4 regions of the Qipengyuania sp. CAU 1752 genome follow, and region 4 is predicted to be linked to each of the others. Evidence: predicted binding sites of a transcription regulator. Region 4 holds the regulator's gene; each other region holds the start of a gene.
The links. Region 4 encodes LexA, which represses DNA repair genes until DNA is damaged. Its sites were predicted from a motif close to GTTCCNCNCTTGTTCT; they were not measured.
Positions count from the first base shown of each region.

Region 1: a site for LexA is predicted at 5,045-5,060, ahead of ACXYL9_RS06330 (ATP-dependent helicase). Genes of this name have one in related genera too.
Region 2: a site for LexA is predicted at 5,108-5,123, ahead of ACXYL9_RS11375 (deoxyguanosinetriphosphate triphosphohydrolase). Genes of this name have one in related genera too.
Region 3: a site for LexA is predicted at 5,698-5,713, ahead of ACXYL9_RS01115 (ribonucleoside-diphosphate reductase subunit alpha). Genes of this name have one in related genera too.

Region 1 is NZ_JBTLRE010000001.1:1,287,862-1,295,097, reverse strand. Features, by position in the region: gene accD (acetyl-CoA carboxylase, carboxyltransferase subunit beta) at 1-53, shown strand, start outside; gene ACXYL9_RS06355 (bifunctional folylpolyglutamate synthase/dihydrofolate synthase) at 81-1,367, shown strand; gene ACXYL9_RS06350 (AmpG family muropeptide MFS transporter) at 1,368-3,137, opposite strand; gene ACXYL9_RS06345 (pseudouridine synthase) at 3,247-4,029, shown strand; gene rsmD (16S rRNA (guanine(966)-N(2))-methyltransferase RsmD) at 4,026-4,583, shown strand; gene ACXYL9_RS06335 (hypothetical protein) at 4,668-4,946, opposite strand; gene ACXYL9_RS06330 (ATP-dependent helicase) at 5,069-7,236, shown strand, end outside.
Region 2 is NZ_JBTLRE010000001.1:2,324,426-2,331,661, forward strand. Features, by position in the region: gene ACXYL9_RS11345 (CpaF family protein) at 1-1,260, shown strand, start outside; gene ACXYL9_RS11350 (hypothetical protein) at 1,272-1,502, opposite strand; gene ACXYL9_RS11355 (DMT family transporter) at 1,551-2,474, shown strand; gene ACXYL9_RS11360 (entericidin A/B family lipoprotein) at 2,505-2,645, shown strand; gene ACXYL9_RS11365 (ABA4-like family protein) at 2,638-3,108, opposite strand; gene ACXYL9_RS11370 (NAD(P)H-binding protein) at 3,120-3,815, opposite strand; gene ACXYL9_RS11375 (deoxyguanosinetriphosphate triphosphohydrolase) at 3,909-5,069, opposite strand; gene ACXYL9_RS11380 (aspartate/glutamate racemase family protein) at 5,175-5,852, opposite strand; gene ACXYL9_RS11385 (alpha/beta fold hydrolase) at 5,960-6,934, opposite strand; partial or broken gene ACXYL9_RS11390 (SO2930 family diheme c-type cytochrome) at 6,931-7,236, opposite strand, start outside.
Region 3 is NZ_JBTLRE010000001.1:241,678-248,913, reverse strand. Features, by position in the region: gene ACXYL9_RS01135 (ribonucleotide-diphosphate reductase subunit beta) at 1-1,058, opposite strand, end outside; gene ACXYL9_RS01130 (hypothetical protein) at 1,290-1,469, opposite strand; gene ACXYL9_RS01125 (GGDEF domain-containing protein) at 1,547-2,791, shown strand; gene ACXYL9_RS01120 (hypothetical protein) at 2,788-3,531, opposite strand; gene ACXYL9_RS01115 (ribonucleoside-diphosphate reductase subunit alpha) at 3,606-5,648, opposite strand; gene ACXYL9_RS01110 (energy transducer TonB) at 6,613-7,113, shown strand.
Region 4 is NZ_JBTLRE010000001.1:1,496,624-1,503,859, forward strand. Features, by position in the region: gene gltX (glutamate--tRNA ligase) at 1-1,326, opposite strand, end outside; gene ACXYL9_RS07310 (ComEC/Rec2 family competence protein) at 1,355-3,544, shown strand; gene lexA (transcriptional repressor LexA) at 3,611-4,297, opposite strand; gene ACXYL9_RS07320 (molybdopterin molybdotransferase MoeA) at 4,383-5,573, opposite strand; gene moaC (cyclic pyranopterin monophosphate synthase MoaC) at 5,570-6,043, opposite strand; gene trpC (indole-3-glycerol phosphate synthase TrpC) at 6,043-6,831, opposite strand; gene trpD (anthranilate phosphoribosyltransferase) at 6,836-7,236, opposite strand, start outside.

The DNA of each region.
Region 1 (7,236 bases), 210 kb from region 4:
GCGAAGAACTGGCAAAACTGCTCGATTACATGCAGCCGCGCGTAGCGGCCTAGCCGCCAGGCGAACGGAGGCGGAGCGCGATGGATTTCGGCCGTTCCGATCATCCCGGCGTCCAGGCGCAACTGGACCGGTTGGCCGATCTGAGCGTGCCCGACGGGCGGCTGGGACTCGATACCATCCGCGACCTACTCGCGCGGCTGGGCGATCCACATCTGCACCTGCCGCCGGCGTTCCATGTCGCCGGGACCAATGGCAAGGGCTCTGTCTGCGCATTCCTGCGAGCCATGCTGGAGGCGGACGGCAAGCGCGTCCACATCACCACCAGCCCGCATCTCGTCCGCTATAACGAGCGTATTCGCGTCGCCGGGAAGCTCGTCTCAGACGACGAACTGGAAGCGTTGCTGAAGGAAGTCCTCGACGCCAGCGAAGGGTTGGGACCGAGCTTCTTCGAAGTGACCATCGCCGCCGCATTCCTCGCCTTCAGCCGAACGCCAGCCGATGCCTGTGTTGTCGAAGTGGGCCTCGGCGGACGTTTCGATGCGACCAATGTGCTGAAGAAACCAGTCGCGTGCGGCGTCGCGGCGCTGGGGATCGACCACGAACGCTTCCTGCTCGCCCCCGAGCACGGCGCGCCCGATGACCCCCTCAGCCGCATCGCGTTCGAAAAGGCCGGCATCGCCAAACCGGGATCGCCTCTGGTTACGCTGGACTATGACGCGGGTCCGACGCTCGAGATCGAGCGCGCGGCACTGCGTGTCGGCACCGCGCTCAAGATGCGCGGGCGCGAATGGCATGCGAGCCTTGATGACGCAGGTCTGCACTATGCCGATTTCGATGGCGCACTCGACCTGCCCCCACCCGCTCTTCCTGGCGCCCACCAGGCGATCAATGCGGCCCTCGCTGTGGCGATGCTACGCCATCAGCAACAGGTTTCGATCTCGCGCGAAGCCATGGCTGAAGGAATCCGCAGCGCTCGCTGGCCAGCACGATTGCAGCGTCTCTCGGATGGCCCGCTAGTGGCCAAGCGCGAGGTTTGGCTGGACGGTGGCCACAATCCCAGTGCGGGAGAGATCCTAGCGCGCCATTTCGCTGGCCAGCGCGTACATCTCGTCCTCGGAATGCTCGACAACAAGGCCCCGAGTGCTCTGATCGGACCTCTGGCAGGCAACATTGCGAGCCTGACCGTGGTGCCGGTTCCCGGCCACCCTTGCCACACGGCGGACGCCTTTGGAGCAAATGTGACCTCGGCGCTTGACGTGCCGAGCGCTCTGGCCGCGCTGCCCGAAGACGATGTGCCGGTGTTGATCGCCGGCTCGCTTTACCTCGCTGGCGAGGTCCTCAGGCTCAACGACGAATTGCCGGACTGATCATTCGGCTGGCGACGCAGATGCCTCGGGTGCGACTACCCCGGCCTTGCTCGCGTTTCGCGCCTGTCTGATCCACTCTATGATGCACAGGACGACTGCAAACATGCCGATGAGCGTGGTCATTATGAAGACGTCGAAATAGCCCTGCTCCTCGATCATCTGGCCCAGCGCGCCGCGCCCCAATGTGCCGACCAGCAATGTGAGCGAGGAGAGCAGCGCATATTGCACCGCGCTGTAGCCCTTGGACACGATGCTCGACAGGTACGCCACGAAGGCTGCCCCGGCGACGCCGACAGCGATATTCTCGCCGGCAATTGCCATCATCAATTTTGACAGCCGCTCGTCCCCGCCAAGCTGGACAACCAGCCACGTAAATCCGGTCACGTCGGACACAGTCTGCACCACCGCCCCGCCTCGCGCGAGATCGGCGTAGAGCAAGTTTGTCGCTGCGGCGAAAAATGCGCCGAGCGTCAGCGTCAGCATCCGCCCGATCGCGGTCAGCAAATATCCGCCAAGCGCCAAACCGAGCAGCAAGGCGCCGACACCAAAGAACTTGGACGCAACCGCTACCTCGTCCTTGGTATATTGCAGTTCGCCGAGGTAAAATGGATAGGCGAAGCTGCCCCAGATCGCGTCGGTTATGCGATAGGTCAGTACCAGCGCAATCACGATAATCATGGCCCAGCCCAGCCGACCGATAAGGTCGGTCAGCGGCAACACCAGCGCACGATAGAGGTGATCCATCGCCCGCGCCCCGCTCGAACTGGCAGCATAGGGTGAGGTGTAGTGACCCGTCTGGATCTCGTCATCGTCACTGACTTGGGCCGGAATGGTATGGTGTCCCTTGTTTCGCATCACTTCCAGCCAGGCCGCGATTAGTGAAGGCAGCACCACGGTCGCAATCACGATCAGCGGTCCCATGGTCGATATGAACTCGACCGAATCGGGCCGCGATTCCGGATTGCTCGACAGCGATCGCACCATGAACACGCCGACGGTTACCAGCGCCCAGCCCCACAGCAGGCCCACCGCGACCAGTGCCCAGGTCCGCACGCGCGGAACGATCTGCCCAGCTACACGCAAGCCGTAGGGATCGTCGCCCCGGTCTGCTTCGAGTGCGCGCATCGCCTTGGCGTCAGCATCGGGTGCCCACAGCCCCGCAAAACCGACCACCAGCATCAGTCCGCCCATTGTAAGATATACGGTCGGCCAGTCTGTCCGTTCGGCCAGGAACAGCGCCAGCGCGCCGCCGACCAGCGCCGCAATGCGATAACCCATCTGGTAGACGGTGGAGAGGATATCGATCGTCGCAACTTCGTCGGCCACGTCGACGCGCCAGGCATCGATCACCACGTCCTGCGTGGCGCTGGCAAAGGCCGCGAGGCCAGCCAGCAGGCTGAATATACCGATGGTCTCATTGGTCGGGGTAATGAAACTGAGCGAAACCAGCGCCGCGCCGATCAGGATCTGTGCCGTCACGATCCACTGCTTGCGCTTGCCCAACCGCCGCATGCCCGGAATATCAACGCGATCGAGAGCAGGCGACCACAGGAATTTGAAAGCGTATGCAAGCCCGATTAGTGAGAACACGCCCATCGTCTCGAGGTCGATTTCGCCGCTGTCTGACAACCAAGCGTAGAGCGTACCAAGCACGAGCGCATAGGGCAGTCCGGCGGCAAAGCCGAACAACAGCATGTAGGCGGTCTTGCGCTGCTTCAGAGCTGCTACGACCGCGCGCCAGCCCGGCTTGTTCGCTTTTGAATTGCTCATTCTTCGACCCTCTTGCCAATGCGCCGCTACCCTAGCGCCGCGGATATGATTGGAAAGCCCCGCAGCTTCGCGCTTCCACCGCAGCGTGACGGCGTGTAGGGGCACCCGCATGACACCCCCGACCAAGCCCGGACATGAACGCGCACCCGACCGGCCCGAAGGCGACCGTATCGCCAAGCTGCTGGCACGCGCAGGCGTCGCCAGCCGCCGCGAAATTGAGCGGATGATCGCCGATGGCCGTATTGCGATTAATGGCAAGAAGGTGGAAACACCCGCGACCTTCCTCGAACACTTGCGCGGTGTAACGGTCGACGGCAAGCCAGTGGGCAAGGCCGAGCCGACGCGCCTGTTCGCTTTCAACAAGCCGCCCGGCCTGTTGACCGCAGAAAGCGACCCGAAGGGTCGTGCGACCATTTATGACGCGCTCAAGAATTCGCTGCCCAAGGACGTCGGGCGGGTGATGCCGATCGGGCGGCTGGACTACAATACCGAGGGGCTGTTGCTGTTGACCAATGACGGCGGGCTCAAGCGGCGCATGGAGCTACCGTCCTCCGGCATTCCGCGCACCTACCGCGCGCGCGCGTTTGGCGACGTGACGCAGGAACAGCTCGAAAGCCTGATTGAAGGCATCACCATCGACGGCATGCGCTATGGTCGCATCGATGCCAATATGGAGCGTCGCACCGGCCGCAACCAGTGGATCGAAATGACCATTACCGAGGGTAAAAATCGCGAAGTCCGCCGCGTACTTGAACACTTCGGGTTAGAGGTCAGCCGCCTCATGCGCACCGCATACGGACCATTTGAATTGGCCGACCTGCCCCGCGGGCAGGCAGTGGAAATCCGCAAGGGCGATCTCGGTCGGTTCGTGAGCACGCTGAAGAAGCCATGAGAATCATTGCCGGAGAATGGCGTGGTCGCAAGGTGACGGCGCCCAAGGGGGACGCGACACGTCCTACGGCTGATCGCACGCGGGAAACCTTGTTCTCGATGCTCGCAAGCCGATTGGGGAGCTTCGAAGGTTTATCAGTCGTCGATCTGTTTGCAGGATCCGGCGCGCTGGGTCTTGAAACGCTGTCTCGCGGCGCAGCCCATTGTCTTTTTGTCGAGCACGACAAGGCAGCGCTCGACGCCATGCGCGCCAACATCATTGCGCTGGATGCCCGCACCCGGGCGACCGTCAACGCGGGATCGGTTATGAGCCTCGCCCCGGCAAAGGTATCCCATGACCTCATCCTCGCCGATCCGCCTTATGATACCGGCGCCGGCGTGGTGGCTCTCGATCGTCTATTGCGCCTGGGATGGATCGGGTCGCAAACCTGGATCGCGGTAGAAACCGCAGCGCATGAGGCGGTCGACGTAAAAGGCCTCGACATTGAAACAGAGCGGAAGGTCGGAAAAGGAAAATTGACGCTGCTCCGCCTTTCCGATCACCTTTCCGCATAGAAAAAGGGCGGCAATGCCGAAGCATCGCCGCCCCCTAGCCATTCCATCCGTCCCGAAGGCGGATGGAGCGGCTATTCGCGACCCTTATCGGGCTTTTTCATTCCATGTATTAGCAGGCCAATTGCCCCAATTGAGACCGGCTGCACGCGGCTGGATGCAGCCATCCGTCATCTCGTAGTTCATGCACACCGGGTATTCCTTGTTACCGACGCGGACCTTGGTGGCTTTGCCCTGCGCGTTCTTCTCTATCACCACGACCTTTTCCGTGGGCTTGAAGTCCATGTGGTCGTCGGCGAAGGCTGCGGCTGCACCGAAACTGATAGTCATGGCGGCGGCGAGCGTTCCTGTAATAAGCTTTTTCATCGTTACGTCCTTGCGTTCGTTCCGTGTTGCCAAATCAATGAGCAACGTGGCTTTCGGTTCCCAATTTCGAAAAAGCCTCCCTTGCCCCGCACTCTAACGTTCCCTAACTGTTCACCCATCGCATGAGTGACGCAGCCCCCATCTATCCGCTGGCGACAGCCGCCGGCGACACCGATCTTCCGCCCTATGCGGAGAGTCTCAACATGCCCCAGCGCGAGGCGGTGCTGACGGCAGAAGGCCCGGTGCTGATGCTGGCTGGCGCAGGCACAGGCAAGACCGCGGCGCTGACTGCGCGGCTGGCGCACCTGATCGCTACACGCAAAGCCTGGCCGAGCGAGATCCTGTGCGTCACCTTTACCAACAAGGCCGCGCGCGAGATGCGCCATCGTGTTGGCCGACATATCGGCGATGCCGTGGAGGGCATGCCATGGCTGGGCACCTTTCACTCGATCTGTGCGCGAATGCTTCGTCGCCACGCTGAGCTGGTCGGGTTGCAGTCGAATTACACCATCATCGACACCGACGATCAGCTCCGCCTGCTCAAACAGCTCATCCAGCAGAACGACCTCGACGAGAAACGTTGGCCTGCACGCCAACTGGCCGGGCTGATCGACCGCTGGAAGAACCGCGGGCTTAACCCGGGTGACCTCGATGCGGTCGAGAACGAGAGCTATGCCAACGGGCGGGGCGCGCAGTTCTACGAGATGTACCAGAAGCGGCTGAAGGAGCTGAATGCCTGCGATTTCGGCGACCTGATGCTGCATGTGCTCAACATCTTCCGGGCCCATCGCGATGTGCTCGAACAATATCAACAACGGTTCAAATATGTGCTGGTCGACGAATACCAGGATACCAATGCGGTCCAGTATCTGTGGCTGCGATTGCTGGCGCAGGAGCGCAAGAACATCTGCGTCGTCGGGGACGACGACCAGTCGATCTATTCCTGGCGCGGGGCGGAGGTTGCCAATATCCTGCGCTTCGAGAAAGACTTTCCCGGCGCCAAGGTGATCAAGCTTGAGCAGAACTATCGTTCTACCCCGCATATCCTCGCCGCTGCTTCCGGGCTCATTACCGCCAATAGCGAACGAATCGGCAAGACGTTATGGACCGAGGTCAATGCCGGCGAGAAGGTTCGCGTCATCGGCGTGTGGGACGGACCGGAAGAAGCGCGCCGCGTGGGCGAAGAAATAGAGCGCCTTGAACGCGAAGGTGCATCACTCGACGAGGTCGCGATCTTGGTCCGTGCGCAGTACCAGACCCGCGAATTCGAGGATCGCTTCATCCAGATTGGCCTCAATTATCGCATCATTGGCGGTTTTCGGTTCTACGAACGCGCGGAAATTCGTGATGCCCTGGCCTATCTGCGGGTCATCGCCCAGCCGCAGGACGATCTCGCATTCGAGCGCATCTACAACCAGCCCAAGCGCGGGCTCGGAGCCAAGACTCTCGAGAAAATGCACCAGCATGCCCGACGCACCGGCCTGCCGCTGGCAGCGGCGTCATTGCAACTGGCCGATAGCGACGAGTTGCCGGCACGCGCCTCGAACACGATTGGCGCGCTCTTGCGGCGGTTCCTCCATTGGCGCGAACAGGCCGAGAAGACCGAGCCTGCAGAATTGCTGCGGCAGGTGCTCGACGATAGCGGCTATACGGACATGCTCGAGAACGAGAAGACCGCCGAGGCCAAGGGGCGGCTCGAAAACCTTTCCGAACTTGCCCGCGCGATGGAAGAATACGACACGCTCGGCGAATTCCTCGAACATGTCAGCCTGGTGATGGATAACGATGCCAACCAGGACGAGGAAAAGGTCACCATCATGACCATGCACGCGGCCAAGGGGCTGGAGTTCAACCATGTCTTCCTACCTGGCTGGGAAGAAGGCGTGTTCCCCAGCCAGCGTGCTCTTGACGAAGGCGGTCTCGCCAGTCTCGAGGAAGAGCGGCGCCTCGCCTATGTCGCCATCACGCGGGCTCGGCGACGATGCACAATCCTCCATGCCGCCAATCGCCGCATCTATGGCCAGTGGACCAGCTCCATTCCCAGCCGCTTCATCGAGGACCTACCCGAAGAGCAGATTGAGCAAGAGACTACCATGACCGGGGGGGCATCTCTGTGGCGCGCGAACTGGAGCGAGAGCGACGATCCCTTTGCCCATGTCGCGCGCGACAAGCCTGAACGTGCTCAAACACGCGGCCCAGGCTGGCAGCGGGCGTTGGATAGCGGCTACGACACCAAGCAATTGGTGGTAAAGGAAAGTCGCCGCAGTGCCGCCAGCTTTGCGGCAACTCC
Region 2 (7,236 bases), 830 kb from region 4:
GAAGCCAGCGTCCATAAGATCAAGGAACAGGTCCTACCCCGCCTGCTCGAACGCGTCGATCCGGAAGCAGCTGCCACTCTCAGCAAGGAAGAGCTGTCGGAGGAATTCCGGCCGATCATCATGGAAGTGCTGGCCGAACTCAAGGTCACGCTCAACCGTCGCGAACAATTCGCGCTCGAAAAGGTTCTTATCGACGAGCTGCTCGGTTTCGGCCCGCTCGAAGAATTGCTCAATGACCCCGACGTCTCCGACATCATGGTCAATGGACCCGACCAGACCTATATCGAGAAAAACGGCAAGCTGACCATCGCGCCGATCCGGTTCCGCGACGAACAGCACCTGTTCCAGATCGCCCAGCGCATCGTCAACCAGGTCGGCCGCCGCGTCGACCAGACTACGCCGCTGGCTGACGCCCGTCTCAAGGACGGCAGCCGCGTCAACGTCATCGTCCCGCCGCTCTCGCTCAAGGGCACGGCGATCTCGATTCGTAAATTCTCCGAGAAACCGATCACGCTGGATATGCTCAAGGACTTCGGTTCGATGAGCGAGAAGATGTGCACCGCGCTCAAGATCGCGGGCGCGTGCCGGATGAATATCGTAATTTCGGGCGGTACCGGTTCGGGTAAGACGACAATGCTCAACGCCCTGTCGAAGATGATCGATCCGGGCGAGCGCGTGCTGACGATCGAGGACGCGGCCGAGCTTCGTTTGCAGCAGCCGCACTGGTTGCCGCTCGAAACTCGCCCGCCCAACCTCGAAGGCCAGGGCGCGATCACCATCGGCGACCTCGTGAAAAACGCCCTTCGTATGCGTCCTGACCGCATCATCCTGGGTGAGATTCGTGGCGCGGAATGTTTCGATCTTCTGGCCGCCATGAACACCGGTCATGATGGTTCGATGTGTACGTTGCACGCCAACAGCCCGCGCGAATGCCTTGGCCGTATGGAGAACATGATCCTCATGGGCGACATCAAGATCCCCAAGGAAGCCATTTCACGCCAAATCGCGGAAAGTGTCGACTTGATCGTTCAGGTCAAGCGCCTTCGCGACGGTTCACGCCGCACCACCAATGTTACCGAGGTAATCGGGATGGAAGGCGACGTGATCGTGACGCAGGAACTGTTCAAGTTCGAGTATCTGGACGAGAGCGAGGACGGCAAGATCTTGGGCGAGTTCCGCTCCAGCGGCCTGCGTCCGTATACGCTGGAAAAGGCCCGCCAGTTCGGGTTCGACCAGGCCTACCTGGAAGCCTGCCTCTAAGACTCGCTCGGTCAGCCTTGCATCATTCCCGGTATTGCCAGCGCCAGCAGGCCGCCGCCGATGATGACGCTGACGAAGAACAGGCTGAACCACGGCACCCAACCCACCCGGTCGATTCGGGCGCGTTTCATGCGGCGCCGTTCCATCAGCGTCGCGAATCCGGCAACCATCAAGAGACCCACGCCCCATAGGGCGAGCAGTTCGGCATCGCTGGCAAAGATTACACGCTCAAGAAATTCCATCGCGCTGCCATATGGGCATCACCGCGCGGTTGCACTAGGGGCACGCGGGTGGATGGTTCCGTCGCCCTGCCCCGACCCCTGCTAGCGCTGGGCTTGCGCCTGCTGACAGCACTGACGCTGTCGACAATGGCGATGCTGGTCAAATTGGCCGGGACCCGCGGCGTTCACTTGTTCGAACTGATATTCTGGCGGCAGGCCATCACCGTTGTCGCCGTCGTATTGCTGATGGCAGCGCTGGGCCGATTAGCCGAAATCCGGACAAGACGGTTCGACGCCCATGCCCGCAGGGCGATTTACGGGATAACAGGCATGGGCTTCGTCTACGGCGCGGTGATCCTTTTGCCACTCGCCGAAGCGACAACGCTCAGTTTCACAACCCCCATATTTGCGGTGCTGCTTGCGCTTGTGCTGTTCCGCGAAAAAATCGGGTTCTATCGCTGGAGCGCGGTCGCACTGGGGTTCGCGGGGGTCGTGATCGTCATGCAACCCGGCAGCGCCGGCTCGGTCGATCTGCTCGGCGTGGGGGTCGGGCTCATCGCCGCATTCATGGTGGCGCTGATTTCATTCCAGATCCAGGATCTCAACACCACCGAAACACCATATGGCATCATCTTCTGGTTCACCGCACTGACTACCCCCCTCGCCGCAGTGACCTTGCCGTTTGTCCTGACGGGCCACGATCCCCTGACCTGGCTTATCATCGTAGCAATGGCCCTTTGCGGAGCGACAGCGCAATTGCTCCTGACCAGCTCACTCAGGTTCGGGTCAGCGGCGACCATCCTGCTGATGGACTATACCTCACTGATCTGGGCGATTCTGTTTGGCTGGTGGGTGTTCGACCGACTGCCACCTTCGACGCTATGGTTTGGCGCGCCCCTCATTATCGCGGCCGGAATGCTCGTCGCGTGGCGTGAGCATCGACTAAAACGCGCAGCCGATCTACAGGAACGTGATGCTGCCAAGGCGGTTTAGTATCTATCTGCCTAACCAAGGAATTTTCACATGGCTCATACCAAGACACGCAAAGCCCTGCTGGCGCTCGGTATTTTTGCAATCGCAACGACCACGACCGCCTGCAATACGGTCAAAGGCCTTGGGCGCGATATCGAATCGGTTGGTGAAGCGGGCGATCGGGTTATCTGAATGATCTGAGCGGCGACGGAGTCGTGCGTGGGCCTCGAAATTTTTCCCGTCCCAGCAGCCATACCGCCAGGCCGATGGGGCCGGCCAGGAAAGTCGCCGCCAAGATCGGCAATTGCCACAATCGGCCCACGTCCTTCTGGTCGGCGTCGCGCGCAATCCAGAGCCCGACGAACAGGTCGAACGCCAGATAATGTGTCCAACCTACTACCGCGCCGCCTTGTGACGCAAAGATCGACTGCACCCCTTCCAGGGTTATCAAATCGACTGCCGCCTCAGTCGGCCCGACCGGATCAAAACCGCCGGTCAGGATACCAATCAGGCCGACGGCGTAAATAACGCAGAGCATTCCCACACCGAGATACAGGACCATAGCCAGCAACAGCGGCTTACGCGGCATGAGCGCGAGGATGGCCCACGCGACTATTGCTGTTATGTTGACGAACCCGAACAGCGAAATCCACATGGCTTGCGCCCCTATTCCGCCTGCTCGAGAACTGGCAGCGTATTCGCTGCGCGATGGATGCCCTCGTTATCATGTACATAACGGCCCCGCGTCTTGCGCATGGCGAGCGCCAGAGCCGCCGTGGCAACCTTGGTGGCGGGGATAGAGCGGAACGAGCGCATACGGCCATGCATGAAGAGGTCGATGATGGGGCTGGCCATGATGGCCAGTCGCTCTCCGGTACGCCGGTCGCCGCCGCGGTGCCCGCGAAGCAGGCCCGGACGCAGGATGTCAAGTCGCAGAAACTCGAGCTTGGACAGCTTGGCTTCGGTTTCACCTTTGACCTGCAGGTAAAAATTCTTGGAGTAGGCTTCGGCACCGGCTGAGCTGATCGCGACCATACGTTGCACGCCGGAGGCCAGCGCCGCTTCGGCAGTGGCAAGAACCAGATCACGATCAACCGCCCGGAATTCGTCCTTGTTTCCACCGGCTTTCGCCATGGTGGTGCCGAGACTGCAGATCAGGGCGTCGGGTTGCGCTGCTGCCAAGGCATCACCCCATTTGTCCGGTTCGGCCACGAACACTTCCATCCGCGCGCCCTCAGGCAGGGGTACTTCCCGCCGGGCGATGCCCACAATACGCAAATCATCCCGTCCCACGGCCAGCCGCAGGACCTCCTGGCCGATTAGGCCAGTTGCTCCGATCAGGGCGATGCGCACAGGTGTCATGATGGACGACCAATTCGATAGTTATTGTCTAAACAGCGACCTATACCGGAATGGCGCGCAAATCCATTTTTGCCGTTGGCGGACATCATGCGCTTAGACATTGGACAGGCCAGCAGGTGCTTGGCCGTAGATCCGTCGGCATTGTTCTAGCGCAAAACGATCGGTCATGCCGGCGATGTAATCGACGATGTGGCGCGACCGCCACGGCTCTTCGGTGGGCAGGTCCCGGGTCCACGGCCCGCCCATCAGATCCGGGTCCTGGTCGTATGCCGCGAACAGGCGTGAAATAACGTCACGCGCTTTTTCAGCCGCTTCGACCTGTTGCTCGTGATAGTAGAGCCGCTCGTACATGAATGCCTTCAGGCCCCGCTCCTGCTCATGCATCGACGGCGAAAATCCTGCCGACATCGTGTCAGCAGCGCGGACATCGTCGCTGCACTGCATGTTTCGGGTCATCGATTGCGTATGGGCGATCACGTCATTGACCATCACACCAATCTGGTTGCGCACTAGTTCACGCAGCAGTCGATCTCTCGGTGCGGCAGGAAATCGCGTTTCGACCTCGCGCCACTGGTCGGCCACCCATTCGATCGTCAGCAGGTCGTCGAGCACCAGAAACCCTGCTCGCAGCCCGTCATCGATATCGTGATTGTCATAGGCAATATCGTCCGCCACCGCAGCCACCTGGGCTTCAAGCGAAGACCATTGGGGCAGATCCAGCGAAAAATCGGAGTCGAGCTCGGCCAGAGCTGGATGCGGGGCGATAACCGGGCCGTTGTGCTTGGCCAGGCCTTCCAGCACCTCCCAGCTCAAATTAAGTCCATCGTGCAGGGGATAGGGACATTCGAGCCGCATCAGTGTCCGCAGCGTCTGTGCATTGTGGTCGAACCCGCCATTCCGCAAGGCGGCATCGTGCAGCGCCTTCTCCCCGGCATGGCCGAATGGCGGATGGCCGATATCGTGCGCGAGGCAAAGGGCTTCCGTCAGATCCTCGTCGAGGCCGAGCGCGCGGGCAATGACGCGGCCGATCTGCGCTACTTCGAGGCTGTGTGTCAGACGTGTGCGGTAGTGATCGCCATCGGGCGCGACGAAGACCTGTGTCTTGGATTTCAGCCGCCGGAAGGCGATCGAGTGGATAATCCGGTCGCGGTCACGCTGGAATGCACTGCGCGGACCCCGCGTTTCGCTCTGAGCATGACCGAACTCACGACCGCGGCTGCGGGCAGGATTGGAAGCGAGGGGTGAAGGCGACATCGCGGCTGGTGTAGGCATGCGCCTGAATCGCGGCAACGGGAACAATCGGGCAACATGGAGAAAGGGCTTGGTCTAGGCCGCCCACCCTCAGTCCAAACCGCGCAACTATTCGCCGCAAATCCAGTCAACCGCACCTTCACAGTGGATGCGAGCCGTGTCGTAGATCGGCAGGACATTGGCATCGACGTCGACAATTAGTTCCAGCTCCGTGCAGGCAAGGATGATCGACTTCGCACCATGCTGTTCGTACCAGGTTATGATCGACTTGAGCGAACGCTCCGCGTCGCGGCTCGCCTTGCCCAGCTTCAACTCTTCACTGATCAACCTCTCAAGCTGCTCGACATGCCCTGGTTCGGGCGGCATGAGGTCGACACCGTGCGAGACCAGCCGCTCGCGCATGAAGCTTTCAGTCATCACCGCGCGCGTTCCCAGGATGGCGGATTGCTGCGAAGCTTTTTCCGACATCCGCGCACCGGTACAGTCGGCGATGTGCAGGACCGGTATCGATATCGCCTCCACAATCTCGTCATAGGCGCGGTGCATGGCATTCGCTGTAATCAGGATATTTTCAGCCCCGGACTGCTCCAGCCGCTTGGCCGCCTCAACCAGCAATGTGGTTGCACGGCTCCATTCCTCGTCTGTTTCGAGCCGCGAGAAGTCACGGAAGTCGAGGCTTTCGATAACCAGCGGCGGGCTAGCGCGCGGACCTTCACGTTTCTGTACCAGCCGATTGATTTGCTCGTAATAGGTGCGGGTAGAAATCCAGCTGATACCCCCGATCATTCCCAATTTCCGCACGCGAACTCCCTTTCACCACGAACCTGGATACCCACCAACCCGATGTCGCGACACTAGCGCCGCGTCCCGGAGAGGCAAGCAAGCCGCCCGTCTTATCCGGCGTTGGCGTCGCTTGCAGCGTTAGGCAGGATTTTGACGAGCCAGTTCTGAAGGTCGCGCAGGGATCGGACAGGCGTCTCCTCCATCGGCAAATGGCCGATATCCGGATAGCTGGCCAGTTCGGCGTTGGGCAGATGATCCATATACCAACCAGCTGCAGCAAAGGGGATCAGTGCGTCCTTCTCGCCCCACATGACCAGCACCGGCACGCTGACCATTGCAACGCGTTCGGCTGCAAAGGGCTCGTAGTTCCTGCTGAAGCGTGCGCGAGTTGCCACACGGTTCCCGGGATAGCGCGCCATTTCCCAATAGCGATCGACCGCCGCATCGGTGACGATGTTTTGGTTGGTAACGCTTTGTGACAGGCTGCGCTCGACCAGCGAGCGAGGCAGCAACTGGCTCATCGCAGACCCCACCCCCCGCAGTCGCGCTATCTTGAAAGCCAGGTTCCCGCTGCCTTCGCGCGGGATGTCCGCGCCGCTTGCATCGATCAGGACAAGTCCATTCAGCCGCTCCGAGCGGGCCAAAGCGTACCTCATCGCGATGCCACCCCCCATCGAATTGCCAGCCAGGACAAACCGGTCCACGTCAAGCTTGTCAGCAACGAGATCGATAGCCTCGACATAGCGATCATTGGCATAGTCCTGGTCGATTGCCGCGCCTGTCAGCCCGTGGCCGATCTGGTCGAAGCGAATGACCCGGTATCGATCCCGCAGGGTGTCGACCCAGGGCTGCCATGTGTGCAGATCGGCATTGGAACCGTGCAGCAGGACAATCGCCGGCGCATCACGCGGGCCTTCGTCGCGCAAGTGCACTTCCTGGCCATTGGCGAGGGTCACGAATTGCGACGGCTCCCCACCGTATTTGACGCGCATCTCAGTCGGATCGGTGTCCGGCACTCGCAACAGCAGGAAGGCAATGACGAGCAACCCCACGATGATCGCGAGTGTCTTGGCAAAGCGTTTCATGAGCCAGACATCCCTGCAATCCAGCGCTCGATCACGGCCAATCCCTCGGCATCGACAGTAGACTTTCCAAGTTCGGGCATTGCCACACCGGGTTCGGTGCTGCCCATGCGGTGAACAATGATCGATCCGCTAGGATTGCCGGGATCAATATCGAAGTCGTGTCCGCCCGAACCTCGCCCGGCCGCAACCGGGCGCTTGCCAACACCCAGCTTGACCGGGTTGTCTTGCTCCCATCTGAGGTCGAGCCCGCTGTTGGAGGCCATTGCTCCCGGCTGGTGGCAATGCGCGCAGTTCACATCGAG
Region 3 (7,236 bases), 1.3 Mb from region 4:
TACTCCGCTGCGACGCTGCCGTTCTCATCGCCGAACATGTCGGGTCCTTCGTCGATCGCTACTTCCTCGTTGGCGGCCTTGGCGCCGTGGCGTTTGTCGAAGGTGCCCCACACGTCCTGCCAATTGCCCTTGGTCGCGCCCTTGGAATATTCGGTGGCGCGCTGTTCGAAGAAGTTGGCGTGCTCAACGCCGTTGAGCAGCGGGGCGAGCCAAGGCAGCGGGTGATCCTCGACCATGTAGATCGGCTGCAGGCCAAGCTGGCCGAGCCGCCAGTCGGCGATGTAGCGGATGTACTTCTTGATCTCCTTGGGCGTCATGCCGGAGACCGGACCCATCTCGAAGGCGAGGTCGATGAAATTGTCTTCCAGCCGCACCGACTTCTGGCAGATGTCGATGATGTCTTCCTTAACCGCCTTGGTGTAGCAGTCCCGTTCGCGCACAAATTCGTGGAACATGCGGATGATGCCTTCGCAATGAAGGCTTTCATCGCGGACCGACCATGACACGATCTGGCCCATGCCCTTCATCTTGTTGAAGCGCGGGAAGTTCATCAGCATGGCGAAGCTGGCGAACAGCTGCATGCCCTCGGTAAAGCCACCGAACATCGCCAGCGTGCGGGCGATATCTTCGTCCGTGTCGACGCCGAACTGCTGCATGTAGGAATGCTTGTCAGCCATTTCCTCGTAATCGAGGAAGGCGGAATATTCGCTTTCGGGCATGCCGATGGTGTCGAGCAGATGGCTGTAGGCCGCGATGTGCACCGTCTCCATGTTGGAGAAGGCGGTCAGCATCATCTTGATCTCGGTCGGCTTGAACACGCGGGCGTATTTGTCGTGGTAGCAATCCTGCACCTCGACATCGGCCTGGGTGAAGAAGCGGAAGATCTGGGTGAGCAGATTGCGCTCGTGCTCGGTCAGTTTTTGCGCCCAGTCGCGACAGTCTTCGCCCAGCGGCACCTCTTCAGGCATCCAGTGGATCTGCTGCTGGCGTTTCCAGAAGTCGTAGGCCCACGGATATTCGAAGGGCTTGTAGGTCTTGCGGGCTTCGAGAAGGGACATGGACGAATCTCCGGTGCGGGTTCTGGCAATCAATATATAGTAGACAATACGGCTGTATTGCAGGCTCCAGACAACGACATCTTGTGTCTGGCAGCCATGACGTGAACTCCCACTGTATGAATCACGAAGGTGATTCGATAGCAATCCCGCCACAAAGTCCGGGGCTTATCCCCCGCTTTGGCCCCGACCCGCAGCGCGCCGAGGTTCAGCCTGTGGAATGTTGGCAGTTCTCTATTCGTTCCATACACCAATCCTGGCCAGCCAGCTACCCTTGGTCTTGTCCGGGATCGTGCACGAACAAGCTCTGTCGATACTTGCCAAAAGTCGGCCGATCGCGCGGCATTTCACCGCTATGGCGCAGCGCCAGATCCGGGCGTGATCGCGGTCGATCCAGCCTGGCAAACGGCTCATTAAGGCTTTTATGCCAAGACTGTGCTTGGCCCGCGTTACGACGGGCGAAGGGCTATTGGGCAGGGGGAATAGGAAAGTTGACCGTCCTTGGGACATCGCTGGAGCATTCTGAACTGCAGGATGCGCTTGCCGAGGCGATTGTCGGTCGGCACGGGTTCGCCACTTGGCCGGACGCCCTGAAACGCGCCTATCTCACCCAAAGTCGTCGGGCAACAGCCCGCGAACTTCGATACTTCCTGATCGTGACTCTCGCTATCGCCGTCATCACGATGCTGCTCGATGCCATCGCTCTTCCGGATCAGATGATCAGGGGTATGTTCCTGCGCGTCGCGCTGGTGTTGATGCCGGGACTGATCCTGATTGCCAATGCCTACCGCATCAAGATCAGGGCTCTCAAACTGGGCGTCTCGTGCACCATAATCGCATTCGGCACCATCGTCGTGCACCTCGCCAGCTACGCCGATGCGGCGACTGCCACGCGCTATACCATGTCGAGTTCGCTGTTGCTGGGCATGGCACTCTTGCTCTTGCCGCTGTTGCGCAATGAGAAGCTTGGCTTTGCGATTGGATTTTGCGCGGCAATTTTCGTTACGGGTCTGTGGCCCCACGCCCTGCCGGGCATGGTCATGTTGCAGCATGTTCTCATCTCGCTGCTCGTCTGCAGTGCCGCGCTGGCGATTGCCTTTCGCCATACCACCGAGAACGAGCGCGCATTCCTGTTCGATATTCGCGACCGGTTCACCCAGACCGAGCTCGAACAGAACATCCGGGTGTTGCGCGAATTGTCGGAACGCGATGCGCTGACGGGCCTCAGCAACCGGCGATCTTTCAGCAAGTTGTTTGCGCGATCCTATCAGCGAGCCAACATTGGCGAGCAGGAAGAGGTAACGGTGATGATGATCGATCTCGATCATTTCAAAAGGTTCAATGACCAATATGGGCACCAGGCCGGTGACCGCGCTTTGCGCGCAGTGGGTCAATGCCTCGAAAGTGCATTCCGCGACATCGGCGGGCTGGTCGCGAGGTTCGGGGGCGAAGAGTTCATTGCCGCGTTCCGCAGTCGCTCGGTCACTGAAGCGGAGCAGGTGGCCGAAATGGTCCGCCGCGCCATCGAGAGGCTCGACATCCCGATCCGCGACTGCACCCGGCAACGCATCAGCACCAGCATCGGGATCGCTTCGACCGGCTCACAGGCCTCGGTCGACTTGTCCGATCTGACAGCGCGCGCCGACCGCGCGCTTTACCAGGCCAAGCGCGAGGGGCGGAACCGCGTCGTTGCTTCAGAGCGGATCGAGTTGCGGGTCGACCGGCTGGCCAGCTAGGACCGGGACGGCCCATTCTCATCGATGAGCCTGGCGAACAGGTCTTGCGCTTGCGCAAGCCTGGCAGGGTCCAGGTCGAGCGCAATCTTATCCTTGGCCTCGTCCTTGTGGGCGGCCGGCCTGGCGATAAGGTTGCTATTGCGATGGCCGCCTGCGTTGATGGCGCTGATGCGGTCGAACACCTCCTGCACCGATGTCTCGTTATCTTCGAATTGCGCGAAATCGGTGCCGAACTGCTCGTTCACTTGCCGCAGGATCGCGCTGAAATCCTTGGTCGTGCGCGTGAATTCTGCGATCACCACCTGTTCGCGAACGCGCTCAATAGCGCGGTAGAAGCGCAAGTAGAGCCGCAACATCCGGTTCTCATCCTGATCCGGAAAAGCGATCTTGAGGCTGCGAATAGCATCCTCGGGCCTTCGGATCAGGACGATGACCGGTAGTTTGCGCTTAACCCCGGCCAGAATCTGCGCTTCGGCATGCAGGTGATGGGCGATGCGCACTTGCCGGCCGCCCTGTGCCTGGCTGAAGGCGACAACTGCGAAGGTGTTAGCCGAGCGCGGGAAGCCTTCGATCACGATCTGGGTGTCATGTGACACTGCCAAACGAGCGTGGCTCTCGGGAGCGAGAGTGCGGTAGATGGGCAAAAACAGGCGTGGATAGGGGGCGAGCGCATCGCGCACCCGATGCTTCAAGCCCAGTGACCGGCCCTCTCGGCTTGCGCCTGAACTAATCGCATTCACGTGAATTCCAGACCCTGCGCGAGCTACCGCCCCTTGGCCGGGGCTGACGTCAAATCACGAACCGTGCTGCCGCATCACTGGCAGCTGAGGCATTCCTCGTAATCGGTCTGCTCGCCGGCGTTGGCGCTCAGTTCGAACTTGGTTGCATCGGTCGTGTTGTCGGCTTCCACCCCGCCAGCGAAACCGGCTCGCTGCATCGATTTCGAGCGCAGGTAGTAGAGCGACTTGATGCCCTTCTCCCAAGCCTGGAAGTGCAGCATCATCAGGTCCCATTTGTCGACATCGGCCGGGATGAAAAGGTTCAGCGACTGTGCCTGGTCGATATAGGGCGCACGGTCAGCCGCGAATTCGAGCAGGTAGCGCTGGTCGATCTCGAAGCTGGTCTTGAAGGTCGCCTTTTCTTCCACGTCGAGGAAGTCGAGATGCTGCACCGAACCACCGCGTTCGAGGATCGAGTTCCAGATCGCGGTCGAATCCTTGCTCTTCTTCTTGAGCAATTTTTCGAGGTGGGGGTTCTTCACCACGAAAGAGCCCGACAGCGTCTTGTGGGTATAGATGTTGGCCGGGATCGGCTCGATGCAGGCGCTGGTGCCACCGCAGATGATGCTGATCGAGGCGGTCGGCGCGATTGCCAGCTTGCAGCTGAAACGCTCCATCGCACCCATTTCCTCGGCATCGGGGCAGGCGCCGCGTTCCTGCGCCAGCATCATCGATGCCTCGCACGCCTTGGCGTGGATGTGCTGGAACATCTTGAGGTTCCAGGCCTTGGCCATCGGCCCTTCCAGCGGCAGGTTCTTGGCCTGCAGGAATGAGTGGAAGCCCATCACGCCCAGCCCCACGCTGCGTTCGCGGCTGGCCGAATACTTGGCCCGTGCCATTTCGTCCGGGGCCCGGTCGATATAGTCCTGCAGGACGTTGTCGAGGAAGCGCATGATATCCTCGATGAACCGCTTGTCGCCGTTCCACTCGTCCCATTTTTCAATATTGAGTGAGCTCAGGCAGCAGACCGCGGTGCGATCATTGCCGAGATGGTCGATCCCGGTCGGCAGGGTGATCTCCGAGCACAGGTTGGAGGTGGAAACCTTGAGGCCGAGATCGCGGTGATGCTTCGGCATCATCCGGTTCACCGTGTCGGAGAACACGATATAGGGCTCACCGGTCGCCAGTCGGGTTTCGACCAGCTTCTGGAACAGGCTGCGCGCATCGACCTTGCCGCGCACGCTGCCATCCCGGGGCGATTTCAGTTCGAATTCGTCGCCATTGCGGACCGCTTCCATGAATTCATCGGTCAGCAGCACGCCGTGGTGCAGGTTCAGCGCCTTGCGGTTGAAGTCGCCCGACGGTTTGCGAATCTCGAGGAACTCCTCGATTTCCGGATGGTGGACGTCGATGTAGCAGGCTGCCGAGCCGCGCCGCAGCGAACCCTGGCTGATGGCGAGGGTGAGAGAATCCATCACGCGCACGAAGGGGATGATGCCGCTGGTCTTGCCATTGAGACCGACCGGCTCGCCAATCCCGCGAACATTGCCCCAATAGGTGCCGATGCCGCCGCCCTTGGAGGCCAGCCACACATTCTCGTTCCAGGTGCCGACGATACCTTCGAGGCTGTCGGACACCGAATTGAGATAGCAGCTGATCGGCAGGCCACGATTGGTGCCGCCGTTGGAAAGCACCGGGGTCGCCGGCATGAACCACAGGTTCGAAATATAATCGTAGAGCCGCTGGGCATGATCCTGATCGTCGGCATAGGCATCGGCCACACGCGCAAACAGGTCCTGGAAATTCTCGCCCGGCAGCAGGTAGCGATCGATCAGCGTTTCCTTGCCGAACTCGGTCAGATTGGCATCGCGCGTCTCGTCGGTGACGATGGTGAAGCGACGATCATTGACCTTCTTGCTGTCTACCTCGGGCTTGGCTGCAGCCTTGACCACTTCGGCCATGGCCCCGGCAGCGGCATCCGCTACCAATTCGTCCGAACCTTGATCATTCTGCTTCATTGCAACCGCTTTCGCTTCGTTCTTGCCGGAGGCTTTCGTGCCAGTGGCATCGGTGTCGCTTTCGTCTGTGTCCAGCGTCTCGGTAGCCATTGCCCGGTCGTCTCCAGCCTTGAAATCCATGTCTCTCGCCCCGCTCTCGTTATTAAAGGCGACTCGTAGGTCGCCCTTTGTTCCACATTCGTTCCACACAGTCGAGGACGATTCCGTTTCGCCGTCGCGCTATGCCACGAAGCCAGTCGTGCTGGGTTTTCCCGTCCCCTGACTGTCCCCCGTTTCACCCACAGGCAATTCATCCGACCTAGATCTTTCGGTGATTCGCCGGATCTCGCGGAAATGCGTGCTGGCGGACCGTTTAGACTAGGTTTTGGGGTTCACCTGCGAAGCGAACCACTAGATACTGAATCAGCCGGGTCACACACGCAAGAGGGTAAATGCCGATTTAAGCTGCTTCAAGGCAATCCGCCGCGGTGTGTTAGCCGGTCGATACGCCGCGACGCATGGGAAATGCTTGGGTCCTGTGATGCGCAAGCCCCTAAATCAAACTGTGAAGAAAAATATGGTGATTGCAGCTTCGGAATCAATGTGCGCCCGATCGTGATGTCTGCAAGCAATTTTTGGACTTTTTGAACCCCCGTCATGTCCCGACCACGCATTGAGTAGCTTGGCGGGGATCACTCGGCCATGGTCACCCTTAGCTGCCCTCGCGGCCTGTCGCGCGTGCCCTCGGGCAAGCCGTGCCAAGTGTGCCGCGCTTCTCCGCCGACTATGTATGAACGATATGGCGGGCAAGTGGCGAGTCGAATGGTATCAAGTGAAACTGCATTGATTTCATAACGAAAATAGATACTCGCACTATTACCGATAATTCATGATCTTGCTCGATTTTACGGTGAACCGTTAGTCGCGAACATTGACTTTGCTGGGTCGCCACCTATTCTTCGCAGCAGGAATCCCACGATCCGCAGGTAATGGAATTCTCGATCGACTGTTTAGGTCGTTGCGAGCAAGATTCATAATATGCCTTGTGACGACAGTCGGGCGCCAAATAGCCGATCATCCCCCCCCAAACAAAAGGATGATCGAAATGAAGACTCTACTCACATCGTTCACCGCCGCTACGCTGGCCATCACATCTTTCGCTGCATTCGCGCAGACCCCGGAAATCTTGGTCCAGCCGGAGCGGGTTTCTCCCAACGTCGTGGCTGAAGTGTCGGCCGATCTCGACCGCACCCTGGACCGGACGCTCAAGTTTTACGACTATTCGAGCGCCAATGGAGGTATCGTCCAGGTGACCTTCGCAACCGATGAGAATGGCGAGCCCGTGAATGCGGACTTCTATCGCAAGTCCGGGTCTGCATCACTGGATCGTATCGCCATGCGCTCGGTGCGCAAGCTGGAGCCGATCAATGGACAGCGAGGGCGCAACCAGCGGTTCCTGGCTAATATCATCGTAGCCACAAGCAACGTCGAAATGCGCGAACTGGAAGCAGAGCTTGCGCAGAGCGAACGCGCACGCATTGCGTCGAAGACCCCCGCTGCGACCTACGTCGCCATTGGCTTCATCGCCAATTCGCCGGGCGGTTGACGACCGGCGGGTGTGCACCGGCATCGTTGGCGGTCCAACCTGCGGAAGGATCGCAGGCGATGCCGGGCACTTTGAGCCCAACCGCCAGAATTGTGAGGGAAGACGGCGGACCCCATCGGCTCG
Region 4 (7,236 bases):
TGCTCGCATGGGCTGCGCAAGCTTGCCGAGCCCCAATTCAAGTCGCTCGGCGAGCGCCTTTGTAGTGGCTTCGAGGGCTTCGATTGTCCAGTCATTTTCAGCCGCAAGCGCTTCGTGAACCTCGCGCAATCTGGCGCGCCCTTCGTCGTCCAGCAAACCAGCGGCCTTCTCGGTCAATTGCAACGGCCGGGTGACGAACAGGAAGGTTGCGCTTTCTGCCAGTTCGTTGAGATCTTTGGCCCTGACCTTCAGAACATCCATCGCTTCAGCGAGCAAGGTTTCATCGGCCTGCGGACCGATCTTGCCTGCGACCAGCTTCGCCAGCCGGACATTGTCGGCTTCGCGGAGGTGGTAGCCATTGAGATTGAGGAGCTTCTTCGTGTCAAATCGCGAAGCGCTCTTGCCCACGCCATCAAGCGTGAAAAGCTCGACCGCCTGGTCCCTCGTGAATTCCTCCTGGTCGCCGTGGCCCCAGCCGAGGCGAAGGAGATAATTGAACAGGGCCTCGGGCAGCACACCCATCTCGTCGCGATAGGCTTCGACGCCGACCGCACCATGACGCTTGGACAGCTTGGCTCCGTCAGTCCCGTGGATCAGCGGGATATGGGCGTAGACAGGCACCCGCCAGTCCCCCTCGATCTCGTTCATCGCATGGATGACAGGCAGTTGGCGGAAGGCGTTGTTGAGGTGATCGTCACCGCGAATGATATGGGTGCAGCCCATGTCGTGATCGTCGACCACCACCGCAAGCATATAGGTCGGCGTGCCATCTGCGCGCAGCAGGACATAGTCATCGATTTCGGCATTGCGAACAGTGACTTCTCCCTGGACCGCATCGACGATTCGCTCTTCGCCTTCGGTCCGGGTCTTAAGCCGGACTACAAACGGCGCGCCTTCGGGCGCCTCGGACGGATCGCGGTCACGCCAGCGCCCGTCATAACGCTGTGGTTGCTTGTTGGCGCGCTGTTCGGCGCGCATCGTTTCGAGTTCTTCCGGCGTGGCGAAACACTTGTAGGCGTGTCCGGCTTCCAGCAGCTTGTTGGCGACCTCGGCATGACGCTCGGCGCGCTGTGACTGGAACACCGGTTCCTCGTCATATTCTAGGCCGAGCCAATCGAGCCCTTCAATGATCTTATCGATCGCGTCCTGGGTCGAACGCTTCTTGTCGGTGTCCTCGATCCGCAGCAGCGCTTTACCGCCATGGTGGCGTGCAAACAGCCAGTTGAACAGGGCAGTCCGGGCTCCGCCCAGGTGAAGGTATCCGGTCGGCGAGGGCGCGAAACGGGTGACGACCGTTCCGGTGTCGGCTCCATCAGTGCTTGCCATCTGGCGCAGCTTCCTTTCAATCGGTTTCATGGCGACCAACGGCGCGCCCGAGATACCAGTTGCAGGCGATCCGGGGTCGGGTCATGTTGCAATGCAGCAACGCCCTTGGCAGGCGCGTTGGCGCTTGTCCAGCATGGCGGGCGGCATCGAACGCGCGCTCGCCGATTCCGGTTTTGATCGTGCGCCGTGGATAGCGGTTGCGCTGGCGTTTGGGATCGGGCTGTGGTTCTTCCTGCCAAACCCGTGGGGGTGGGTGGCGGTCATGGCGGGTTGCGGGCTGCTCACGCTGGCAGGTTTTCAGATCCAGTCCCGGGGCCACTTGCCGCACCTCGGCATGGCACTACTGGCGCTGTCCATGGCTACAGGTTTCGGCACCGGGTTGATCTGGACGCGTTCGGCCATGATCGGGGCCGAGGCCATCCCCGCGCCGACAGTGCAATGGTACCTCGGACGGGTGCTCGAGCGTGAAGAACAGCCATCTCGCGACCAAATAAGGCTGGTGCTCGCCGTTCGTGACGCAGAGGCCGGGGCCGCGCGCAAGATCAGGTTGAATGTCCCGCTGGATTTGGCAGCGGACGACATGCGCGAAGGCGCCATTCTGAGGCTACGTGCCCGGCTGATGCCGCCAGCTCCGCCAATGGTTCCGGGCGCCTATAACTTCGCACGTCGGGCTTGGTTCGATGGCTACGCTGCAACCGGATCGGTGATCGGCGAAATCGAGATTGTCGAGCCACCTGCCGAGGCGAGCGGTCTGGCAGCATTACAACGTTTCCTGTCAGGTCACGTTCGCGGACAGCTGGACGGCTCTGCCGGCTCCATCGCGGCTGCCTTTGCAAGCGGAGATCGCGGCGCCATTTCCGAGGCGGACGACGACGCGATGCGCGATGCCGGCTTGACCCACCTGCTTTCGATAAGTGGCTTGCATGTCAGCGCGATCGTCGCCGCGTCCTACTTCCTCGCTTTGAAGCTGCTGGCGTTGTGGCCGTGGCTGGTGCTTCGGGTCAAACTGCCGCTGGTGGCAGCAGCGGTCGGTGCAGTGGCTGGGATCGGCTACACGCTGCTAACCGGGGCCGAGGTACCGACTGTGCGAAGCTGCGCGGCTGCGGTGCTGGTTCTCATCGCCATCGCCCTGGGGCGCGAACCCCTTTCGCTACGCATGGTTGCCGTCGCTGCGGCCTTTGTCATGCTGTTGTGGCCTGAATCCCTGATCGGGCCGAGTTTCCAGATGAGTTTTGCGGCCGTTATCGCCATCATCGCGCTGCACAATGCGGAGCCGGTGAAGCGGTTTCTCGCCCCGCGTGACGAAGGCTGGTGGACCCATGTCGGACGCCGCGCGCTGATGCTGTTGGTGACCGGCCTGGTTATTGAAATCGCCCTGATGCCGATCGTTCTGTATCATTTCCATCGTGCTGGCTTTTACGGCGCGCTCGCCAATGTGGTGGCGATACCGCTGGTGACCTTCGTCTCGATGCCGTTGATCGCACTTGGCCTGTTGCTCGACATATTGGGGCTGGGAGCGCCAGCATGGTGGCTGGCAGGACAGTCACTCGACCTGTTGTTGTGGATCGCCCATTTCACCGCCGGACAGCCAGGTGCGGTCAAGCTGATGCCGCAAATGGGCCTTGGCACGCTGGCCCTGTTCGTCATCGGCGGGCTGTGGCTGGCCTTGTGGCGAGGACGCGCGAGGTTGTTGGGATTTGCACCGGCCATCGTGGCGACAATGCTGCTGTCGGCAACTCCGACGCCGGATGTGCTTATCTCGAATGACGGTCGCCATGTCGGGATCGTCGAGCGGGATCACCTGGTCATGCTGCGCGAGAGCCGGTCCGACTACGCGCGTGACAATCTGCTTGAACTGGCCGGGATGGACGGGGAACCGATAGCTGTCAAAAACTGGCCGCGCGCCCGCTGCAGCCGCGAATTCTGTTCCATCTCGCTGCGTCGCAATGATCGAGACTGGCATTTGTTGATGGCGCGAAGCCGGGACCAGGTGGAGGAACGAGCGCTGGCCGCGGCTTGTGAACGCGCCGATATCGTCATTGCCGACAGGTGGTTGCCTCGGAGTTGTCGGCCGCGCTGGCTCAAGACCGACCGTCGTTTCCTGACGGAATCGGGCGGTCTAGCGCTGTATTTGTCAGAAGAAGAATTCGCCAGCGTCGCCGAAACCGAGGGCGAGCATGGCTGGTGGCGCGGTAGGGAGTGGAGGGAGCGGCAATAGGGCGGGACACCCTTTGCACGGGGGGCAATACCTGCGGGGACAGGGCCCCTCCTCTCCGAGACAATCCTAGTGGTAGCGTCGCAGCAATCCGGCCAGCTTGCCCTGAACCTGGACCTGGTGCGGATCATAGACCTGCGCTTCGTAAGTGGCGTTGGCCGGATCAAGCCTCACCCGCCCGCTTTCGCGGTGCAGATATTTGAGCGTCGCTTCCTCGTTATTGACCAGCGCCACCACTATTTCGCCGTCACGGGCCGTGTCGGTCCGGCGGATAAGCGCATAATCACCATCAAAAATCCCGGCATCGATCATCGAATCGCCCGATACTTCGAGCGCGTAATGGTCGCCTGGGCCAAGCAGCGCTGCCGGAACTGGCAGCGACTGGTGATCTTCCAGCGCCTCGATCGGAGCGCCGGCAGCAATCCGCCCATGCAGGGGAATCTCGATGACGTCATTGGCGGGAGCCGCCTGCGCGACCGGAGCAGCAGTGCGGATATCGACCACATTGCTAGGCGCCTGCGCCTTACCGCCACCGACGGCATCCTCGGGCTGCTTGAGTATTTCCAGTGCGCGCGCCCGGTTGGGCAGGCGACGGATAAAACCGCGTTCCTCCAGGGCCGAAATCAGGCGGTGAACCCCCGACTTGCTCTTGAGGTCGAGCGCTTCCTTCATTTCCTCGAAAGAGGGCGAAATTCCTGTCTCCTCCAGCCTTTGCTGGATGAAGCGGATCAATTCGTGCTGCTTTGCGGTCAGCATGGACATTGGCTCCCTGATGGCCTGTTCCAAAATCGTACGCGAATGCGAACGAATGCAGAACAATTAGGAAACCAAAAGGGTCAAGTCAAGCAATTCTGCCACTTGGTAGAATATAGCAGGGGACATGCGTGCCAGCGGCGCTGGCTTTGCCATGCGCGGGCCTGTCGACCAGGATATCGGCAGCGGCCAGTGAGCGAACGGCGCTGCTGTCCTGCTCGCCCAGCGGGACGAGCCCTGTGGCCGTCCAGCGGGAGCGCAGGAATTCGCGCCGTGCGCCACCAGGGCCTAGCTCTTTGGCGAGAGGGAGTAATAATCTGGTCGGCAGGCATTCGGCTGCGCCTGCCAGCTTTCGCAGCCCCGGCAGCATGAACAAGAAGCCTGTGACGAAAGCCGAGACCGGATTGCCGGGCAGGCCGAGAATGATCTGGGCATCGCGCTGCGCCACCATCAGGGGCTTCCCCGGTTTCATGGCAACTTTCCAGAAATCCAGCTTGGCGCCAATTTTCTCGAGCGCTGGTCGGACGAGGTCGTGGTCGCCCACCGAAGCTCCGCCGGTCAGGACGAGCATATCTGCATCACGATGTGTTTCCAACGCATCGACGATGTTGTCCAGCCGGTCGGGCAGGGGAGGTTGTCTTTCGACCGATCCGGCTAGGCTGCCAGCCAAGGCCTCGAGCATGGCGGCATTGCTGGCAGGTATCTGGTGGACCGCGCACTGTGCGGGATCACTGGAGAGTTCGTCGCCGCAATCGAGGATGGCCAGGAGCGGGCGGCGGGTTGCCTCGACCTGCGCTTGTCCCGCTGCGCGGACAAGCGCCACTTGTGCCGGGGCGATCCGTGTGCCCGTCGACAGAAGTTGATCGCAGGCCTCGAATTCAAAGCCCTCGCGTCGAATGTGCCTTCCGGCTTCGACCGGTTCCAGCGGGGTTACCGTGCCGCCTTCGACGCCCGCATTCTCCTGGATAAGGATCGCTTGAGAACCGGTGGGCAGGATCGCTCCGGTCGAGATCCGCACGCATTGTCCAGACGCGAGTCTACCGTCGTAGGGCTCGCCGCAACGGCTTTCGCCCACTCTTTGCCATGGTCCAGCACCGGCTGTTGCGTATCCATCCATTGCCGACAGATCGGCAGGGGGCTGTGTTCGGGACGCGACCAGCGGAGAGGCGAGATAATGACCAAGCGCATTTTCGACAGACATCGTCTCGCTTGGCAGCGGTTCCAGCAGTGCCAGCATTCGCTCCTGCGCCTGTTCGACAGAGAGACCCGTCGCGGTCATTCCGCTCGCCAGTGCCCCGATTTGCCGCCGCGCTTTTCGATCAGGCGGATATCCCCCAGGACCATGCCTTTGTCGAGCGCCTTGGCCATATCATAAATTGTCAACAGTGTGATCGAGACCGCGGTCATCGCTTCCATTTCCACGCCGGTCTTCGCTGTCAGCGAAGCCTTGGCAGTTGCCGCGATCCCGTCCTCCAGATAATCGAACTCAATGTCTACTGCATCGAGTGCAATGGGATGGCACAGCGGGATCAGTTCGCTGGTTTTCTTGGCAGCCATGATGCCGGCGATACGCGCTGCGGATAGAACATCTCCCTTGGGCGCATCCCCCGCTTTGATAGCGGCAAGCGCTTCCTTGCTCATGTGAATTACGCCGCGCGCACGCGCCATTCGATGTGTCGCTGTTTTGGTGCCGACATCGACCATATGTGCTGATCCGGTCTCGTCGAGATGAGTGAGTGATTTTGCCATTATTCGCCTTGTAGCAGCGCGCGGGTTGCGACCTCAACATCGTCCTGTCGCATAAGGCTTTCACCGACCAGGAAGCTACGCACCTCGGCGCGGGCGAGGCGCTGGCAATCGGCATGGGTAGAGATACCGCTCTCGCCCACTAGCAAGGCATCAACGGGGGCCAGTGGAGCCAGCTGTTCCGTGGTGGCAAGGTCAGTCGTAAATGTTTTTAGGTCACGGTTGTTCACCCCGATCAGCCGCGATTGCAGTTGATGAGCGCGCTCCATCTCGGTTTCGTCGTGAACCTCCACCAGCACGTCCATACGCTGTTCGCGCGCGGCGTGCTCAATTTCCTGCATTTGTGCGTCAGTCAGTGCAGCAACGATAATCAGGATGGCATCCGCACCCATCGCGCGCGCTTCGACGCATTGCCACGGGTCGACCATGAAATCCTTGCGCAACACGGGCAGGGAACATGCCGCGCGGGCTTCGCGCAGATAATCCGCATGGCCCTGGAAATAATCTTCGTCGGTTAGGACAGAAAGACAGGCCGCACCGCCTGCCTGATAGGCGCGGGCATGGTCGGCGGGCTGGAAATCGGCGCGGATGAGGCCTTTGGAAGGAGAAGCCTTCTTGATCTCTGCGATCAGAGCGAACCCGTCTTGCGTTTTCTGCCGGAGGGCTGCCTCGAACCCGCGTGGCGGTGATTGGGAGGCGATCCGATCGGATAGTTCGGCCTGCGACAGTGACGCGCGCCGCTGGGCCACTTCGATCACCTTCGCAGCGCAGATTTCCTCGAGCTTGTTCATCGGGTCAACGCGCCAACTCGATCCAGCGCCCCAGCAGATCCTTCGCCTTGCCGCTGTCGAGAGCCTCGGTCGCCAGGTCCGCGCCATGCTGCCAGTTCTCGACAGCTTCGGCGGCCATCAGGGTGGCGGCTGCGTTGAGGATGACTGCATCGCGATACGGGCCGGGCATACCTTGGAGTAAGGCCATGAGTGCCTTGGCATTGTGCGCTGCGTCGCCGCCGCGGATTGCCTCGACCGGCGCATGGGAAAGCCCAATTATCGACGCGTCGATGCGGCGCATTTCAAAATCATCGCCGGTCACATCCGCCAATTCGTTGCCGCCCGCCAAACTCAGCTCGTCGAGCCCTTCATCGCCCGAAACGATATAGGTTCGCTCGGTCCCAAGCCGCGCCTTGGCGGCGGCGT